2 regions of the Bacillus songklensis genome follow, and region 2 is predicted to be linked to the other one. Evidence: predicted binding sites of a transcription regulator. Region 2 holds the regulator's gene; the other holds the start of a gene.

Region 1 (6,844 bases), on a different contig from region 2:
AATCATTTTTTCAAATTTTGCTTGTGCATCTTCTGGAAGTGTTACTTCATTTTGCGCAAGCATTGTTAGTTCTGCAACTGTAAATTCGGTTATACCGGCATTCTTCAATGCTTCTTGCACTGCATGAAACTGATCAGGTTCTGCATAAACGATAACCGCTTCGTCCTCTTCTAAAACGTCACGGACGTCTACATCTGCTTCCATTAATATTTCAAGCACTTCATCTGCCGTTTTACCTTCAAGACCGATGACCGCCGTTGCATCAAACATATATGCTACAGATCCGCTTACTCCCATGTTACCGCCGTTTTTACCAAATGCAGCACGCACCTCTGATGCAGTACGGTTCACGTTATTTGTCAGTGCATCTACGATTACCATCGATCCATTTGGTCCGAAGCCTTCATAACGAAGTTCGTCATAGTTTTCTTCTGAACCACCTTTCGCTTTTTCAATTGCACGGTCAATAATCGTTTTCGGCACACTGTACGTTTTTGCACGCTCGAGTACGATTTTTAAAGCTTGATTTGATTCTGGATCTGGTTCACCTTGCTTTGCTGCTACATAGATTTCGCGTCCAAATTTTGCATATATACGACTCGTATTTGCATCTTTTGACGCTTTTTTTTCTTTAATATTGTTCCACTTACGGCCCATAATGAACACTCTCTTTCCACTTTGAATCTACACAAAACTGCTAATATGAAATAAAGCTGTTTCTTCAACGCTTTTTCAAAATAACTATAAGGAGTTCGTTACGATTTCATATTGCTGACAAACAATACTAATTGAAGATGAAGGCTCATCCACTAAATTATATTATACCTCAATTGCATAATTTGTTAAGAGTTTAATAATCAAAAAAAGACGGGCAGTTCTCATATATTTGTGTGATGACAATAAAAGTTGTTTTACTTTTATATCATTTGCAGGCACACTCCCTGTATCACAAGATTTTTAAAATAGATTATCCAGCCCCCTTCCACAATAGTTCAGAACCAAGTCCTGAATAATGAAAAATGAATAGGATATCCTAACATCATTAATGAATGGAAGGAGGGGAGCTATGAAAACTATAAAAAGGAAGCTTTTTTCCATTTTAGGTATTTTCATTCTTGCGGCAATGACTGCAGGTATGCCTGTTTTAGCTGAAGTTGATAATAATGATGGCGTTCGGACAACTGACAATTATCGAACAAACGATGATATCCGAACAACCCGTGTCGCTCAGACCACCGATGTGGCTGATGACAACGATGCGGATTGGGAATGGGTTGGCTTACTAGGGTTAGCAGGCCTTTTAGGATTAAGAAGAAGAAGAGACAGAGAGGCTTACTAAGTGTATTTACGCTTAAAAAAGGATAAAACTTCTAAATAAGGTAAAGCTATAAGTAAATGCTTCCTTGTTTAGAAGTTTTTATTTTACATTTGGGAAGGTGAAGATGGATGCATATCCTCATTCATCAAAGAAAAGGCCTGCTTTGTTTTATTACCGCTTTGCTGGCATGGGTCTGTTTGGCTGCAACAAATGTCAAAGCGGCTGTAAGCGAAGAGGAGTTCACCGTTTTCTTAGAAAGAGTATATCTCGACGGAGTCGTTAGTCAAGAAGTAATACGTCATGTAGATAGCCCTAAGCAAGAAATTTTAGATGCTTATGGTCAGTGGAGGATCATCAAAGAAGGTGAAGATGAACTTGTATTTCGTGCTTATATTGATGATATTTCTCCATTATTAAAGACAAACGGGTATTTTGGAATTTCGATTGGCAACATGTTGTCTATTTATGAGGGTAAACCGAATCACTCCACGAAAGTCATTCAGTCATTTTTTCAAATTGATGTAGAAAGGCTGGAGAGTTACCATCGTGAAGAGCTGAAAAAAGGAATACGCGTTCATTCAAAAGATGAATATGTTTCTTTGATGAATTTCTTTAAGGACTATTCGCTTAATTCTCCATAATGAAAAGAATGTCAATCACCGTTGGCTCTTAATTGTTGAAGCATCGACGATTTTGGGAAAACGGTGATTTCTTGTGGAATGGGTTCCTGAAAAAACGCTGAATTTTTCGATTGAATTTCTTACGGGTCCCAAATAGCCAAAATCAATATGGCTATTAACGAAGCCTTCTTATAAAAAATAAAAATTTACGCTATAATGAAAGGAACGTACGTTTGCGGAGTGCCGCCGTGTGCAAGTAGTCAAATGTATTTCAAATGTGGTAGCATAAAGTGAATCTTCACCAGGTGGGGGTCTTACTGCCCGCAAGAGCGGGATAAAACGTATGTCCTTCTAGATAAGTGGCAAGGGAGAGAATAGATTGTTTGATTATATAAAAGGGGTTATTACGTATTTAAATCCTGAATATGTAGTAATTGAGAACAACGGAATCGGCTATCAATTATTTACGCCGAATCCTTACGTGTTTACCATCAATCCGAAAGCGGACGTGACGATTTACACCTATCATTATGTACGTGAAGATGTGATCGCTTTATACGGTTTTGCTTCCCGTGAGGAAAAAGGATTGTTTACGAAATTATTAAGTGTGTCAGGCATCGGTCCAAAAGGGGCCTTGGCCATTTTAGCTTCAGGAAATCCTGTTCAGCTTGTGCAGGCCATTGAGGAGGAAAACGAGAAGTTTTTAGTGAAATTTCCGGGAGTCGGCAAGAAAACGGCACGACAAATGATTTTGGATTTAAAAGGAAAGCTTCATGATGTGCTGCCGGGTGCCGTGCCGGATTTATTTACCGATGTAGAAAGACTGGATGCCGTGACAAGTGAATCAGAAGCATTGGATGAAGCGGTTGAAGCATTAAAAGTATTGGGCTATGCAGAGAGAGAAATCAACAAGGTTATTCCGGATCTAATGAAAGAAAAGTTAACAACAGATCAATACATCAAAAAGGCATTGCAGAAATTGTTAAAATAGAGCAATGACCAGTAAAAGAAGGGGAGGAGGATTATATGGACGAGCGCATCGTGACTGGTGATGTCATCCAGGAAGAAGAATGGCTTGAACAAAGTTTGCGTCCGCAGACGCTGCAACAGTATATCGGACAACACAAAGTAAAGTCCCATTTGGACATTTTCATTCAAGCTGCCAAGCTGCGCAACGAAACGTTAGATCATGTATTGTTGTATGGACCGCCTGGCCTGGGGAAAACAACCTTAGCGGCCATCATTGCCAATGAAATGGGGGTACAGCTTCGGACGACATCAGGGCCGGCCATTGAACGCCCGGGTGATTTGGCAGCCATCTTAACAAGTCTAGAACCAGGGGATGTCCTGTTTATTGATGAAATCCACCGTCTTCATCGTTCGGTAGAAGAAGTTCTTTATCCGGCAATGGAAGATTTTTGCCTTGATATTGTCATTGGAAAAGGACCGAGTGCCCGTTCGGTTCGCCTTGACTTACCGCCCTTCACGTTGGTAGGAGCAACAACAAGAGCAGGATTATTATCTTCTCCTTTACGTGATCGTTTCGGTGTCTTAAGTCGCCTGGAGTATTACCAGACTGAAGATTTAGCATCCATTGTCGAGCGTACGGCTTCCATTTTGAATGTAGGGATCGAGAAAAGTGCAGCTGTTGAGATCGCAAGACGTTCGAGAGGCACTCCCCGTATCTCCAACCGTTTATTACGTCGGGTGCGTGATTTTGCACAGGTACGGGGAGATGGAGAAATTACGGCAGGGTTAGCCAATGAAGCCCTTGAATTATTGCAAGTAGACCGTTTAGGACTCGACCATATTGACCATAAATTATTAAAAGGCATCATCGAAAAATTCCGCGGAGGCCCGGTCGGTTTGGATACGATTGCCGCGACAATCGGGGAAGAACCACATACGATCGAGGATGTATACGAGCCATATTTACTGCAAATCGGCTTTTTACAGCGTACACCCCGCGGGCGGATTGTGACGAATTCGGTATACGAGCATTTCCAAATGGAGGTACCCGAAAGATGACAGAACTTCCTAAAATGCTGATGGGAGCGGGAGCCCTTTTACTCCTTGTTGGGTTTGTGCTACAGTTTATTGGAAAGCTCCCTGGCGATATCCTCATTAAAAAAGGAAACACAACTTTTTATTTTCCGATTGTGACTTCTATTGTGATTAGTGTTGTATTATCATTGATTTTCTTCATTATCGGCAAACTAAAATAAAGGTTCTTACGGGCGGAGGCTTTTGCTGAAAAAGGGAAAATGCGACCGCCTGTTTAAACTTGATAAAAAAAGAAGTAAATACAGAAACAGGTGACAACAATGAAAGTTGATTTGTTTGATTTTTATTTACCAGAAGAATTAATTGCTCAAACTCCTCTTGAAAAACGTGATGCCTCAAGGCTTATGGTATTAAATAAAGAAACGGGTGACATAAAACATGAAACCTTTCATGACATAATTTCGTATTTACAAGAAGGAGATTGTCTGGTCCTTAACAATACACGTGTAATGCCCGCCCGTTTATTCGGTACAAAAGAAGATACTGGCGCCAACATTGAAGTTCTTCTTCTTAAGCAAACAGAAGGGGATACATGGGAAACGCTTGTAAAGCCTGCAAAACGGGTAAAAGAAGGAACGGTCCTTACGTTTGGAGACGGCCGCTTAAAGGCAACGTGTGTCGGCACGGGAGAGCAGGGAGGGCGTGTTCTTCAATTTGAATACGAAGGCATTTTTTATGAAGTGCTGGATCAATTGGGAGAAATGCCTCTTCCTCCTTATATTAAAGAGCAATTAGATGACAGAGAACGTTATCAAACGGTTTTTGCCCGTGAGCGAGGTTCCGCTGCCGCACCGACAGCCGGGTTGCATTTTACTGAGGAATTGTTAGAGGAGATCAAGCAAAAAGGTGTACATATTGCGTTTATTACGCTGCATGTAGGTTTAGGGACCTTTAGGCCTGTTAGTGTGGACAACCTTGAGGAACACGACATGCATGCTGAGTTTTATCAAATAGGTGAAGGAACAGCAGCGTTATTAAACGAAGTGCGTGAGCAGGGAGGGCGCATTATTTCCGTCGGAACGACAACAACACGCACATTGGAAACGATTGCTTCTGAACATGACGGGAAATTTGTGGCTTCATCAGGGTGGACAAATATTTTCATTTTTCCAGGTTATGAATTTAGGGGAATCGATGGTATGATTACAAACTTCCATTTGCCAAAATCGACACTGATTATGCTTGTAAGTGCTCTTGCGGGACGTGAACATGTTTTACATGCTTACAATACAGCAGTAGAGCAAAAATATCGTTTCTTCAGTTTTGGCGATGCAATGCTTATTATTTAGGATGATTAGGAAGGAAAGATTATAAACGATGACGGCTATACGTTATGAATTAATTAAAACTTGTAAACAAACAGGAGCGCGTCTTGGAATTGTACATACTCCGCACGGCTCGTTTGAAACACCGATTTTCATGCCCGTGGGAACATTGGCAACTGTTAAAACGATGTCTCCAGAAGAGTTAAAGCAGATGGGAGCAGGTATCATTTTAAGCAACACGTACCACCTATGGCTCCGTCCAGGTCATGAGATTGTAAAAAAAGCGGGGGGCCTTCACCAATTCATGAACTGGGATCGTCCTATTTTAACCGATTCGGGTGGCTTCCAAGTCTTTAGTTTAAGTGAATTCCGCCGCATTGAAGAAGAAGGGGTTCACTTCCGCAATCATTTAAATGGAGACAAGCTATTTTTATCTCCGGAAAAAGCAATGGAAATTCAAAATGCCCTTGGATCAGACATTATGATGGCATTTGATGAATGTCCGCCTTATCCTGCAGAGTATGATTATATGAAGTCATCCGTTGAGCGAACAAGCCGCTGGGCCGAGAGATGCTTAAAAGCTCACGCACGTCCTGAAGATCAAGGTCTATTCGGAATTGTACAGGGCGGCGAGTATGAAGAACTGCGAAGACAAAGTGCAAGGGATCTAGTATCATTGGACTTCCCGGGTTATGCGGTAGGAGGATTATCAGTAGGTGAACCAAAAGACGTCATGAGCCGTGTGCTTGAATTTACGACACCATTATTGCCAACGAACAAACCGCGTTATTTAATGGGGGTGGGTTCTCCGGATTCCTTGATTGATGGTGCCATTCGCGGCATTGACATGTTTGACTGCGTATTGCCGACACGCATTGCCCGCAATGGGACATTAATGACAAGTGAAGGAAGACTTGTGGTGAAAAATGCAAAATATGCAGAGGACTTCCGTCCAATTGATGAGCACTGTGATTGCTATACATGCAAAAACTATACACGTGCTTACATTCGTCACCTGATTCGCTGTGACGAAACATTTGGAATTCGCTTAACATCTTACCATAACTTATATTTTCTGCTAAAATTAATGGAGCAAGTGCGTGAAGCGATCCGTGAAGATCGTCTGGGTGATTTCCGGGACGAGTTCTTTGAAAAATATGGATTTAATAAGCCGAACGCGAAAAACTTTTAATTGATAATGTAGGCCATGCCTATTTTATATTTTGGCTGTTTTCACACGAACTGTTGTTTACCTGCATCAGCAGGAAAGAGCAACCAGAACAATTTGGCTGCTCTTTTCCCGTCGTGTATAAGGGTGGAAAACAACGGTACAGATTGAAAAAGCTAATCATTTAATAAAGGAGGAACATACATAATGGAGATTTTTGCAAGTATTTGGCCGCTTTTATTGATGTTTGCGATTTTTTATTTCCTTTTAATTCGTCCGCAGCAAAAGCGCCAAAAAGCTGTACAGAAAATGCAGTCTGAACTGAAAAAAGGCGACAAAGTCGTAACAATCGGCGGTATGCACGGAATCGTAGATTCGATCGATGAAGGACAAGTTATCATCAAAGGTG
Region 2 (6,844 bases):
AATCTCCCTAACTCTTTTGCGATGATTGGCATCGTTGTGTTCATAATGGTTGTATCGATTGATGCTACCAACATAGCAAGAACAATACTTATCATTACTGAAGTTCTACTTTTCATCTATTAACCCCCTTATTACGGTTCAAACAAGTTATTATACCCTATTAAGACAGGTTATGGAAACAAAGAAGTTTTTTATATTCAATAAGAAAAGCTCATAACAATATGGCAATATACTTATAAGATTCAATTGATTACTTATTGTTAAATAAGTTGCATTCTAATATCTGTTGAATGGTTCAGTTATCGGTAGTTTGAAAAGCATTCCTTTCCGCCCGATATAACACATTTGCCGCTGGCATACATACCTGATTTTCATGAAATGTAGCCATTAGTTCAAACCTAACATTGCGTGAAGTTTCAAAATAATATTCTGGTTTCACTAAGCCCACAATACAAAATTCATATCCAACGAATTTAAGATTTGGATTTAAGTCCGTTATGCCAAGATATTGAAAATCTTCTTCAGGTGTCCCATCCTCTAGTCTTAATAGGCTTTGACCATACTTCTCATTGCAGATGCTGCATACTATTTCTAATAATTCCTTGATTCTCCGAGGGTCTTCCTGATAACTTACAGTTATTTGTTCTATGACACGCATTTTACCCTTGTTATAATTTTGGATTGTCCTTATTTCTCCATGCGGAATAGTAAGGAGTTTCCCTGACCATTCACGAATTTGCATAAAACGAATGCCCGTTTCTTCGATTGTGCCTGAATGCGTTTCATTGAATGTCACATAGTTGCCCACTCGGAATTCCTTGTCAGACAATCTGACGATACCTGATAGAATGTCTTTTAACATTTGTTGTGCGGCAAAACCTAAAATGATACCTGCAATCCCTGCGCCCGCAAGAAGACCTTTAATATCTATAAATTGCCCTATTAGGTATATGACAACGATTGCAGCGCTTCCATATCTTAAGGTTGAGCGAATAACACCTTGTATAGTCTTTTCAATTTCTTCATTAAAAAAATCTGATTTTTTAAAAAACCAGTCAATCGTGCGATTTATAAGAAAGGAAATGGTCATTAAGAATAAGACCATTAATGCGATTCGTAAGATTAGAAATTTCTCTATATAGTCTAAAAATCCTTGAGTATAAGTTAAAAAATTGTCCATACCTACACCTCATTAATATAAAAAATGCAGCTTAACTCCCTCGAAGCTAACTCGAGGAAATTTAATATAATCCCATAGCACAAGTATTTATGTATTTTCCGCAAGATTTTTGAGATATATACTTTAGGCACAATAAATAAGATATGTAATAAGTAATGCACAATGTAATAAAGCCCCGGTACCAAGTCTTTCCCAACAAAGAATACTGGGTTTTGTTTCAAGGTTTATAAATTAAGATTGGCTACCTATGCAAGTTTGGAATTCGTTGAGTAGCTCATCTAGATCTTGACTTATTTTATGCAAGCCATGAATAGAAGAAAGCAACTCGGCTTATGTCGAAAGATTAAGCAGGAAATGTAGCTTGAGTGGGAGACAAAGAAGCTATTGAAACAGAGAAGGGATATAATAATTATTGATTGTATAGAATCGTTTATATTTACAAATGGTTATTGCGAAATCAAAAACGAAAATAACAGATTTGAAGTTTTGTTAATGCAACTATCAGACTTAACACCCCTAGAATAAGCAACTAAAGAGAATAAATGGTCTGTGTGAGAATCCCTTCAACTACAATAAAGAATATTTGTTGAAGGGAAACATGCAAAATGTTATGATTCTGTTTTATACACTCACATTATTTGTGGGTGTATTTTTTATATCCAAATTTGAATATTTAGTTAAAGATGAATCCTAAAAAAGACATTTCGTAATAAGGTCTTAAGAACGGAAGTTTAAAGCTTTTAATAAAACATCGATATCACCTTTAAAGGTGAAAAAGCGAGGATTATTTTCATCATCGAAAACCATTAAATAAGGTTCTTCCTGTTCTCCAACAATAATAATTACTTCATTTACTAAGTCATTCATCCATTGATTTTGTATCGCTACAGAAGGTTCCAATGGAATTTTAATCATATAACCTTCGTTTGGGATAACCCTGAACTTCCGATATATATCGGTTATTCGATTTAGGTATTTTTCGCCTTCCTTTTGTATTGCAGGATTTGATGCAACAGTCTTTATTACACGATTATGTTCGATGTTTAAAACTTCAACGTTTTTATTATTTTGAGCCATAACATGGGGTGTGAACAAAAGCATTATAAATAAAAATACCGCTAATTTATTTACCATTAACAACACCTCATTGCTAATATTGCCAAAAGGTATGCAAATTATTAACATACGCTTTTTTCACTGACGGATCCGATTATGTAATAAGGTAATGACTGTATTACTTCCAACCACTGTATCGCATGAAGGTGTAAAAGCCTCTTATAAGATTGGGGTTCTTGAAGCGAAAATGCCTAAATTAATGAAAGATGATCGAAAGAAGGTTGATATGGAGTTTCATTAATAATAAGTAAGTTACTATCTACATAGAACGTATAAATCTACCATTGTTTGATTCATTCCAACGCATTTCATTCGTTTTATATTCCAAGAAAAAGAGAATAACCCAAAACTTGATACCAAGTATCTGGATCATTCTCTAGAATCATCCCGCCATCTTATCAGAGTCACAAACGATATGATGGAAAGGAAGTGAATGATATAGGCGGAAAGAGTTTCTGGAATGCCATGGATCAGTCTCTTAATGGATAGAGCGATAGACACCGATTACTTTTCCTAAAATAGAAACATTATTTAAAATGATAGGTTCCATTGTGGAGTTTTCAGGCTGCAGACGAATGTAGTTTTGCTCTTTGAAGAAGCGCTTCACAGTTGCTTCGTCCTCTTCTGTCATCGCTACAACAATATCTCCATTATTAGCCGTTTGCTGCTGGCGGACAATTACATAATCGCCATCCAAAATTCCGGCTTCAATCATACTGTCACCCATAATTTCCAGCATGAATATTTGCTCATCAGGCGCTGCGTATTTATCAGGAAGAGGAAAGTACTCTTCTACATTTTCGACAGCGGTAATAGGTTGGCCAGCCGTAACTTTCCCGATGATCGGTACGTTAATGACATTCGCTTTTACAATATGGTTTGTTTCCTCTGTATCCAATATTTCAATTGCACGCGGTTTTGTCGGGTCTCTGCGGATAAGCCCCTTGCTTTCAAGACGGGCGAGGTGGCCGTGTACAGTCGAACTTGATGCTAAGCCGACAGCTTCACCGATTTCGCGAACAGAAGGGGGGTAACCTTTTAACCTTACTTCCTCTTTGATGAAGCTTAATATATCTTGTTGTCGTTTTGATAACTTTGTCATTCTCTCACCTCAAATCAACGACTTAATTGGTTTCATTATAACATGTATATAAATTGGATACAAACATAAGTTCGAAAATATATTGACTCAAAACAAATGTTCGTATTAAAATGAGAACAGATATTCTGATTATGGGGTGATGGAATTGAATAAGGCGTTACAGACCTTTACATACTATGCAATCTTTTTTATGATTTTAGCAGTGTTTACCTATTTCGTAACATCGTTCGCCAAAGGTCCTAACCTTGAAAACTATGCAACTATTACCATCAGTGCAGGAGATACTCTGTGGGAATTGGGTCAAAAGTATAGAGAACAGCATCATTTATCCTCACATGAGTTTGTGGAATGGGTAGAGACGGAGAACCATCTTGAATATAAAACGATTATGCCAGGTGAAAAAATTTATATCCCAATTTTAAAGAAAGATTTTCAAGAAGGACAAATGTTGGCAAGTAATTAGGAAAGCAGTGATAGAGATTGAAAGCAATCATTTACTGTCGAGTCAGTACGGAAAAAGATACACAAGAGACATCCCTTGAGCGTCAGAGAGAAGAGCTGTTGCAACTTGCAGATCAGTATTCATTCCAGGTTGCCCAAATAGTGGAGGAAAAGGCAAGCGGCTTTGATATTGATCGTGACGGTATGATGGAAGTAATCGAAGCAGTGCAGCGAGAACAGATAGATGTCTTGCTCGTACAGGATGAAACAAGGCTTGGAAGAGGTCATGCAAGAATCGCCTTATTGCATTTTTTCATCAAAGAGAACATTCAAGTATATACCATTAGTCATTACGGGAAGCTTCAGCTGTCAGAGTCAGATTCCATGATGCTTGAAATTATTAGCATTGTGGAAGAATATCAGCGCAAGCTTCATAATGCTAAAATTCGCAGAGGAATGAGACGTGCCGTTGAAAAAGGCTACCGTCCGGAGAAAAACTTAAAAAACGTCGGGGAAAATGCAGGAAGAGATCGAAAAGAAGTACCGATTGAAGAAATCGTTCGTTTACGACGAAACGAAATGACCTTTGAGGAAATTACAGCTACATTAAGGGGATTCGGTTATCATGTGTCAAAAGCGACTGTACATCGACGCTATCAAGAGTACATAAAGAATCAAGATGAATCACTTGCTTAATAGAAATTGGTTTAGTAAGATGACTACATATACTTGGTAGAAGAAAATAATAAGGAGTTATATGGATGTTATCACCGGAAAAAATGGCACGAATTAATTTTTTATCAAAAAAGTCAAAGAGTGAAGGACTTACACCGGAAGAAGCTGGAGAACAACAAGTGCTTCGCCAAGAATATTTGAAAGAGTTTCGTAAGTCTATGACCAACCATCTTCACTCTATTAAAGTTGTTGATGAAAAAGGGAATGATGTCACACCTAATAAGCTCAAAGAAAGCAAAAAGAGGAAACGCATGCATTAATTCATTAACCTATGCCGCAAAATGGTTTATATATACGTACGTGAAAGAAACTGTCCCCGTAAGTTATAGGGAGGCAGTCAGAAATGCTTTTACAGAAAGGATTCGCCAGAAAAATTCTTGATTTCGTTGGATTTTCTGCACCGAGTCTTTTCCGGGGGATGACTCAGAAGGTATGGTTTTTCGGCCTTTTGAGCCATTCCCCTTTTTATTCCGTTTGGTTCTGTATAATTGTTTCTTTTTCCACAGAAAATGTAAAAGTGATAGCAATTTTGTGTGAATTGTTGTACAAAATAAGTAATCATTAGTATGATAGTGATTGAAGCATAGTTCTTAAATGAAAGGATGGAACAAGATGGAACATCGTATTGAAGATCTATCCATTGCAACGATTCGTACTTTGTCAATCGATGCAATTGAAAAAGCAAACTCAGGACATCCGGGAATGCCAATGGGAGCTGCCCCAATGGCATATACCTTATGGACGCAATTCATGAATCAGAATCCAAAAAATCCACATTGGTTTAATCGTGACCGTTTTGTGTTGTCAGCAGGACATGGTTCTATGTTGTTATACAGCTTATTACATCTTGCTGGTTATGATGTATCAATGGATGACATTAAAAACTTCCGCCAGTGGGGCAGCAAAACACCTGGACACCCAGAATACGGCCATACGCCGGGCGTTGAAGCGACAACTGGTCCTCTGGGTCAAGGGGTTGCCATGGCTGTCGGAATGGCGATGGCAGAACGTCATTTAGCTGCTACATACAACAAAGAAGACTTAGAAATTGTGAACCATTTTACATACAGCATTTGTGGTGATGGGGATTTAATGGAAGGTGTTTCAGCAGAAGCTGCTTCATTAGCCGCTCACTTAAAACTTGGTCGTCTAGTTGTGTTATACGATTCAAATGACATTTCATTGGACGGCGAGCTAAATCTTGCGTTCTCCGAAAATGTAGAGCAGCGCTTTAAAGCATATGGCTGGCAAGTTATTCGTGTAGAAGACGGCAATGATATCCAGGAAATTGCTAAAGCGCTGGAGGAAGCGAAATCTGATTTGGATCGTCCTACATTGATTGAGGTAAAAACAGTAATCGGTTACGGTTCTCCCAACCTGGCAGGAAAATCGGATGTACATGGTGCACCGCTTGGAGCAGCAGAACTTAAGATGACAAAAGAGGCGTACAAGTGGACCTTTGAAGAAGACTTCCATGTTCCACAGGAAGTGTATGATCATTTTCGTTCTGTCATTGCAGAAGCGGGTCAGAAGAAGGAAGAAGAATGGAATCAATTGTTCGCTCAATATAAAGAAAAATATCCTGAATTAGCGGAGCAATTCGAATTGGCGGCAGCAGGAAAACTTCCGGAAGGATGGGAGAAAGAGCTGCCGGTTTATGAAGAAGGTACAAGTCTTGCTTCTCGTGCTTCTTCAGGTGAAGCGTTAAATGCTGTTGCAAAAGCAGTTCCGTTTTTCTTTGGGGGATCAGCTGACTTGGCAGGTTCCAACAAAACGACGATCAAGGGTGGAGATGACTTCCAGGCATCCAACTATGGCGGTCGTAACATCTGGTTTGGCGTTCGTGAATTTGCGATGGGTGCAGCCTTAAATGGTATGGCCTTACATGGCGGATTAAAAGTATTTGGCGGTACATTCTTTGTATTCTCTGATTACTTGCGCCCGGCTATCCGTCTTGCTGCGTTAATGAAACTTCCTGTTACGTACGTATTTACTCATGACAGTATTGCGGTTGGAGAAGACGGTCCTACACACGAGCCGATTGAACAGCTTCCTGCCTTGCGCGCAATGCCGGATTTATCAATCATCCGCCCGGCAGATGGAAACGAAACAGCTGCGGCTTGGCGCTTAGCGGTAGAATCAACGGATAAACCAACAGTACTTGTTTTAACACGCCAAAACCTTCCGACTATAGAAGGAACAAAAGAAAAAGCGTATGAAGGTGTATCAAAGGGTGCCTATGTTGTATCACCGGCAGGCAAAGAACAGCC

What was found. Region 2 encodes LexA, which represses DNA repair genes until DNA is damaged. Its sites were predicted from a motif close to CGAACATATGTTCG; they were not measured.
Region 1: a site for LexA is predicted at 2,161-2,174, ahead of ruvA (Holliday junction branch migration protein RuvA). Genes of this name have one in related genera too.

What each region holds. Positions count from the first base shown of each region.
Region 1 covers NZ_JBHRZT010000020.1:549,241-556,084, reverse strand. Annotated here, with positions in the region: gene ACFOU2_RS05850 (YebC/PmpR family DNA-binding transcriptional regulator) at 1-657, opposite strand, end outside; gene ACFOU2_RS05845 (WGxxGxxG family protein) at 1,076-1,339, shown strand; gene ACFOU2_RS05840 (BofC C-terminal domain-containing protein) at 1,447-1,959, shown strand; gene ruvA (Holliday junction branch migration protein RuvA) at 2,318-2,929, shown strand; gene ruvB (Holliday junction branch migration DNA helicase RuvB) at 2,965-3,966, shown strand; gene ACFOU2_RS05825 (DUF2905 domain-containing protein) at 3,963-4,163, shown strand; gene queA (tRNA preQ1(34) S-adenosylmethionine ribosyltransferase-isomerase QueA) at 4,263-5,291, shown strand; gene tgt (tRNA guanosine(34) transglycosylase Tgt) at 5,320-6,459, shown strand; gene yajC (preprotein translocase subunit YajC) at 6,643-6,844, shown strand, end outside.
Region 2 covers NZ_JBHRZT010000007.1:187,075-193,918, reverse strand. Annotated here, with positions in the region: gene ACFOU2_RS01560 (MDR family MFS transporter) at 1-116, opposite strand, end outside; gene ACFOU2_RS01555 (mechanosensitive ion channel family protein) at 296-1,180, opposite strand; gene ACFOU2_RS01550 (hypothetical protein) at 1,898-2,314, opposite strand; gene lexA (transcriptional repressor LexA) at 2,775-3,398, opposite strand; gene yneA (cell division suppressor protein YneA) at 3,544-3,861, shown strand; gene ACFOU2_RS01535 (YneB family resolvase-like protein) at 3,879-4,535, shown strand; gene ACFOU2_RS01530 (DUF896 domain-containing protein) at 4,601-4,834, shown strand; gene tkt (transketolase) at 5,187-6,844, shown strand, end outside.